Regions from separate parts of the Lactobacillus sp. wkB8 genome, predicted to be linked through region 1. Evidence: a T-box and tRNA genes for the amino acid it is inferred to sense, from the RefSeq annotation. Region 1 holds a T-box; the other holds one or more tRNA genes.
The links. A T-box is a leader RNA that pairs with one kind of tRNA and senses whether it is charged. The one in region 1 lies ahead of leuS (leucine--tRNA ligase), so its partner is inferred to be a tRNA-Leu.
Positions count from the first base shown of each region.

Region 1 (3,194 bases):
CCCAGTCCCGCAATTTGTAATTAACCTTTTGTTCTCCAGCGTGATGTTCTTCTAGCCAAGCCACAATTTTTTTCTTGGCATCTTCAATATTAAGACCATTTAAGAAATCGGAATTAATGTGAGGACCTTCTCCGGTATATGCTTCTTGAGCAATGTCTCCACCCTTAATTACAGCCTTAATAGGCAAATTGAATTTCCGAGCGAACTCATAATCACGCGTATCATGGGCCGGTACAGCCATTACCGCACCCGTACCATAGCTGGCAAGAACATAGTCAGCAATCCAAATTGGAATTTCTTCGTTATTTACTGGATTAATTGCATAAGCCCCAGTGAACACACCGGTTTTGGTTTTATTTAAATCTGTTCTTTCAAGGTCGGACTTAGATTCAATTTGTTTAATATAAGCGTTAACTTCATCTTTATGACCAGCAGTCATAATTTTTTGGACTAACTTATTTTCAGGTGCTAAAACTGCATAAGTTGCACCAAAGAGAGTGTCTGGACGCGTACTGAAAACATCAAAGGTCTCTGTAGAATCTTTAACTTTAAAAGTGATTTGGGCACCTACCGAGCGGCCAATCCAGTTTCTTTGCATCTCCTTAATGTTTTCTGGCCAATCAAGATTGTCTAAACCTGCTAGCAGCCGATCAGCATATTTGGTAATTCTAAGCATCCACTGTTTCATATTACGACGATATATCGGGTAACCGCCACGTTCAGTCTTACCGTCTACTATATCTTCATTAGCGACAACGGTGCCTAAATCAGGTGACCAATTAACTGGCGCTTCTGCTTCATAAGCCAGGCCGTTTTTGTACATTTGTTCAAATGTCCATTGCGTCCACTTGTAGTATTTGGGATCGCAGGTTGCCAGTTCTCTATTCCAATCGTAAGAAAAACCCAATTTATTAAGTTGTCTTTTGAAATTAGCAATATTTTCCTTAGTAACAACAGCTGGATCCTGACCAGTCTGCAGCGCATACTGCTCAGTTGGCAGACCAAACGCATCCCACCCCATTGGGTGAAGAACATTATAGCCCTGACTGCGTTTCATCCGTGCAACAATGTCAGTTGCTGTGTACCCTTCAGGGTGTCCAACATGCAACCCTTTGCCAGATGGAAAAGGAAACATGTCTAGAACATAATAATTTTTCTTTTTAGAATCAGTGCCAGTTTTAAATGTTTGATTTTTTTCCCAATAATCCTGCCACTTTTTTTCAACGACTTTGTGATTGTACATATTTTTACCTCATAAAAAAAGCCCTATGAAACAATTCATAGGACGAATAATCGCGGTACCACCTAAGTTCCACACTAAAAAGTGTGACACTCACGCCCCTTAACGCGGATAGCAAACGATAGACTTGTCTTCAGGCTCAGTTCATAACTTGTTTTTCAAGTCTTGCACCAACCGACTCTTCTCTATAGAAAAACAAAATTACTACTAATTCCTGATCTTTCCTTTTTGACCAATAATGATTATAATTTACCACAAATGCTAAAAAAAACAAGGGGAGAAAGTTTTTGAACAAAACAATTCAAACAAAAAGAGATACCATAATACCCGCCACCATATTCTTAATTTTATATGCTGCATGGGCAATTCTAGTTGCTTCAGAAAACCAGTTTATTCATGAATTTGACCGGACTGTAATCAATATTATCTGCAACAATAATCCAATACTTATCAAATTTGCTACTGTTTTTACTAATCTGGGCAATACGAATGTGATTATGGTCGAAACCATTTTGCTGGTAATCGTCTTAGCAGTTTTTAAAAAGTTTGCCTATGCGTTTTTTACAGCCGGAACGATGATTGCTGCCAACGGTTATAATTGGATTATCAAACATGCAATTGCTCGTCACAGACCTTTCACACATCATCTAGTTGCAGCACACGGTTATAGTTTTCCTTCTGGACATTCTGTTGGCAGTGCTACTTTATTTGGAATTTTAATTGTTTTAACAATTTTATTAATAAAAAATAAAACGGCTAAAACTGTGTTATGCATTGTTTGGGCTTGCTTTCCCATATTAATAGGATATACAAGGATTTTCAGCCACGTACACTATCCTTCAGATGTAGTTGGCGGCTTTTTAGAAGGGATTGCATTCTTACTAATCGGCTACTCCTTCTTATATCACTATTATTTAGAAATGCGCGCACAAGAAAACAGTTTAGTTTAAAACAAAAAGTTCAAACTTTTAGTAGTTTGAACTTTTTTTGTAGTCAAAATTAATCTTGAGCTAGACGGTCAATAACGTCTTTATATTCTGGATACTTCTTTAACAAATCTGCTTTTTTAAGCAGCTCAAAATCGTGATAATCAAAGCCGGGAGAAACAACACAGCTTACTAGACAAAAGCTGTCAGGCTCGGTCACTTCCGAAGCAAAGATAGTATATTTTGGCACCTTAAATTGCAGACATTCACCTTGCGCAACATTTTTTCCTAATTTAACCGCATAATATTTGCCCTCAGGCGAAATGCAGTGAATAGTAATTGCCTGACCATCGTGATAATACCACATCTCATCATGATTTAAACGGTGAAAATGAGAGCAATTCTTATCATCAAGTAAAAAATAAATTGAAGTATAGTAGAAGCGTTCTCCCTTGCTATCTTCGTCATAAAATTGCTTATCACTGGCATAAACTTGTCTGAACCAGCCACCTTCTTGATGGGGTTCAAGATTGAGACTTTTGATATATTCGTCGCGTTGCATTTTTTCTCCTTTGTTCAAATTCTTGGTAGTTTTATTATCATACTAACTAAATTTAGCGCATTTTAGCTGCAAAGTCAGCTATTAAGTTGAATTTATTAGCATAAATCAACTTGGTAAAAGTTTTACCTAAATATTCATTTTAATGATGTAGATTTTATAAATTTTTAGTTGTAATAAGAAGAAGTATTTGATTTAGTAATTATAGTTTTACCAGTATTTTTACATTCATGTATTAATTATTTAAAGTTAAATACTACACCGAGCACCTTTTTAAAATTGTGACCTATACTAAATAAATTTGGCGCATCTTATCTTTAAAATCAGCTGGTAAATTCAGTCCCTGCATAAGATAATTGTCAAAATTGCCAAAGTTGCGCTTGATAGTAGCAAAATATCTTTCTAAATAAGCTTTTTTTACGGTTAGTGCAACCGCAACCTCATCTAGCTGCGCACTAGTTAAATGATC
Region 1 covers NZ_CP009531.1:1,294,583-1,297,776, forward strand. The annotation lists gene leuS (leucine--tRNA ligase) at 1-1,243, opposite strand, end outside; T-box leader at 1,279-1,471, opposite strand; gene LACWKB8_RS06045 (phosphatase PAP2 family protein) at 1,528-2,190, shown strand; gene LACWKB8_RS06050 (cupin domain-containing protein) at 2,240-2,728, opposite strand; gene LACWKB8_RS06055 (tyrosine-protein phosphatase) at 3,012-3,194, opposite strand, start outside.

Region 2 (3,194 bases), 760 kb from region 1:
TGCACTCGGGTTAATACTTAGTTTAATTACCAGTGTTGCTAATTTGACTTTGCCTTTGCTAACTAAGGTGTTGGTCGATACAAGCAAATGGAATAATTTTAATTATTCAAGTTTAATAATTATTATCGTTGTTTTTGTTTTGCAGTTAATTCTGGGAACTCTGGGCGGCTATATTTTGCGTTATTTTGGCGAAAGCGTAGTTAAGAGTTTGCGTGAGCGCCTTTGGGAGCATTTGCTTAAACTGCCAGTGACTTATTTTGATGAAAATAAAGTCGGTGAAAGCAGTTCTCGCCTAGTCAATGATACGGGAATTATTAAAGACTTACTGGCCTCACAATTTCCCAATTTTATTACCGGTGCTATTCAGCTTTTATTTTCACTAATTATCTTGGTAGTCATGGATTGGCAAATGGCAACACTCATGTTTACGGTCGTGCCCGTTGTGGTAATCATTTTACTACCAGTGGGACGCATAATGGTGCGTTTAGGACGCAGGCTGCAATCAGCAACCGCCGAATTTAATGGCGCTGTCAGTGAAAAACTATCCGAAGTCCGTTTGATAAAATCCAGTAATGGTGAAGAATGCGAACAAGAAGCGGGCAATAAAATGATACAAAGAATCTTTGGCATCGGGGTGCTTGACGCGCGGGTCGAAGCTGTTTTGCAGCCAATTATCATGACCTTGATGATGGCTGCCTTCGCTGGTATTTTAGCTTTTGGCATTATCAGAGTGGGTCAAGGCTCATTAACAAGTGGTTCATTAGTGGCTTTTCTACTTTATTTATTTAATGTAATTGCACCGGTTGCCAATTTTGCGACTTTCTTTTCTCAAATTCAAAAGGCTTTGGGATCAACCGAACGTATTCAGGCAATTTTAAAGATTAAGCCTGAACAAAATTTGTCGCACCAAACTTGCGATTTAACTAATAAAACTCTCACCGCTCAAAAAGTTAGTTTTAGTTACAAAAAAGGTGAACCGGTTTTACAGTCAATTTCATTTACTGCTAAACCTAACTCGGTAATCGCTTTTGTAGGACCAAGTGGCGGCGGTAAATCTACTATTTTTTCTTTATTAGAGCGTTTCTACCAACCAGATGGCGGTCAATTTACTATTGCAGGTCAAAATATTCAGGATATTGATTTGGTTAACTGGCGTAACCAAATAGGGTATGTTTCACAAAACAGTGCAATATTTTCTGGAACAATCCGTGATAATTTGGTTTATGGGTTAAATCAAAAATTAACTGACGATGAGCTGTGGCATGGACTTGCTTTGGCTTATGCTGATCATTTTGTGCGGGCATTTCCTGACCAAATGGAAACTGAAATTGGCGAGCGAGGAATTAAACTATCAGGTGGACAAAAGCAGCGCTTAGCTATTGCCCGTGCCTTTTTAAGAAATCCTAAAATATTGATGCTGGATGAAGCTACTGCCAGCCTTGATTCAGAATCAGAGGGCAAAGTACAGCAGGCGCTTGACAAATTGATGGTCAACCGTACCACGTTGGTCATTGCTCACAGGCTCGCTACAATTGTTAATGCCGACCAAATTTATTTTGTTGAGCATGGCAGAATAACAGGTCACGGTACTCACCATGAATTGATGCAAAATCACAGCTTGTATGCCCGGTATGTCAATGAGCAAATGGTAAATTAAACCATTTTTAGCTAAAATGAGTAAGAAAAGTCTTGTGTTAAAGTTAATTTTGGGTTATAGTATTGAATGTGTTGCGGGCATGGCGGAATGGCAGACGCGCAAGACTAAGGATCTTGTGATCGTTTTTAGATCGTGGAAGTTCGAGTCTTCTTGCCCGCATAAAACTTATTGGAGCTGAAGCTCCTTTTTTTGTGCCCTAATTTAAAGAACCAAAGAAAATATAATTTTTACTATTTTTATTTTAAAAATTAATTACATTGCATAATTTACAGCCAATAGAGGTTATACTTAATTAAGAGAATTTTTTAAAGCAAGGGAAAATCTATGGCGAGAAAACGAAAAAGCAGAAAATTATCTAACACGGCGATCATTATCCGCACGTTTATTATTTTATTTGCACTTATTGTTGCGTTTGCAGCTTTTCGCTATTATCGTCGTCAGGCAATTCAGTCAGAGCAAATTAGACAAGAGCAGCTTGCTCGCGAAGAAGCCAGACAAAAAATAATCAGGCAACATAAAGCTTTTATTAGGGAGATTGGACCAATAGCCAAGGAAGTTGATAAGTCCTTTGATTTATTACCCAGCATTACAATAGCTCAAGCTTGTCTTGAAAGCGATTATGGCAAGAGTGACCTTTCGCAAAAATATAATAATTTATTTGGTGTCAAGGGCAATAATCCCAATACTTCGGCTGTCTTAAAAACTAAGGAATTTGAAAAGGGTAAGTGGATTATCGTTAAAGCCCGCTTTCAAATTTATGACTCTTATGAGGCTTCTATCAGGGCCCATGCGCGGCTGTTTCAAAAAGGAACCAGCTGGGATGCTAACCAATACAGCCATGTTTTAGCTGCCAAAAATTATCGGGCACAGGCACGCGCTTTGGTTAAAGATGGCTATGCCACTGACCCTAATTATGCTGATAAATTAATCAAATTAATTGAAGAATACAACCTTGACCGTTTTGACAAATAGAGTGCAATCAACTCCAAAGATGGTCATGATTTTTGGTACAATAGAATAGTTATAAATTTTCGGGGTGAAAGGATTCAGAATGAACACAGAATCAATTTTGACAGGATTAAATCCACAACAAAAAAAGGCAGTTAAGATTACGGAAGGACCATTATTAGTTGTTGCAGGCGCCGGTTCTGGCAAAACATCTGTGTTAACTCGCCGAATTGCTTATTTGGTTGCTGAAAAAGAGGTTGCACCCTGGAATATTTTAGCCATTACTTTCACTAATAAAGCGGCTAGTGAAATGAGACAAAGAGAACAAAAATTACTGGGTGCCCGTGCCGATAGCATTTGGATGTCTACTTTTCATGCTCTTTGTGTACGTATTTTAAGGCGGGATGCTGAAAAGATCGGCTATACTGGTAATTTTTCAATTGCTGATTCTGCAGAGCAGCTTACGTTGATTAAGCACATTGAAAAAGAGCAAAATATTAACCCGAAGATGTATGAACCTAGAAGAGTCTTAGCGGCAATTTCTAACGGGAAGAATGATTTGCTCACGCCAGATGCCTATGCAGCTAGT
Region 2 covers NZ_CP009531.1:536,266-539,459, forward strand. The annotation lists gene LACWKB8_RS02690 (ABC transporter ATP-binding protein) at 1-1,657, shown strand, start outside; tRNA gene LACWKB8_RS02695 (tRNA-Leu) at 1,731-1,816, shown strand; gene LACWKB8_RS02700 (glycoside hydrolase family 73 protein) at 1,982-2,629, shown strand; gene pcrA (DNA helicase PcrA) at 2,709-3,194, shown strand, end outside.
Region 2: it has a tRNA-Leu gene. The T-box ahead of leuS (leucine--tRNA ligase) is inferred to sense a tRNA for this amino acid. The anticodon was not compared.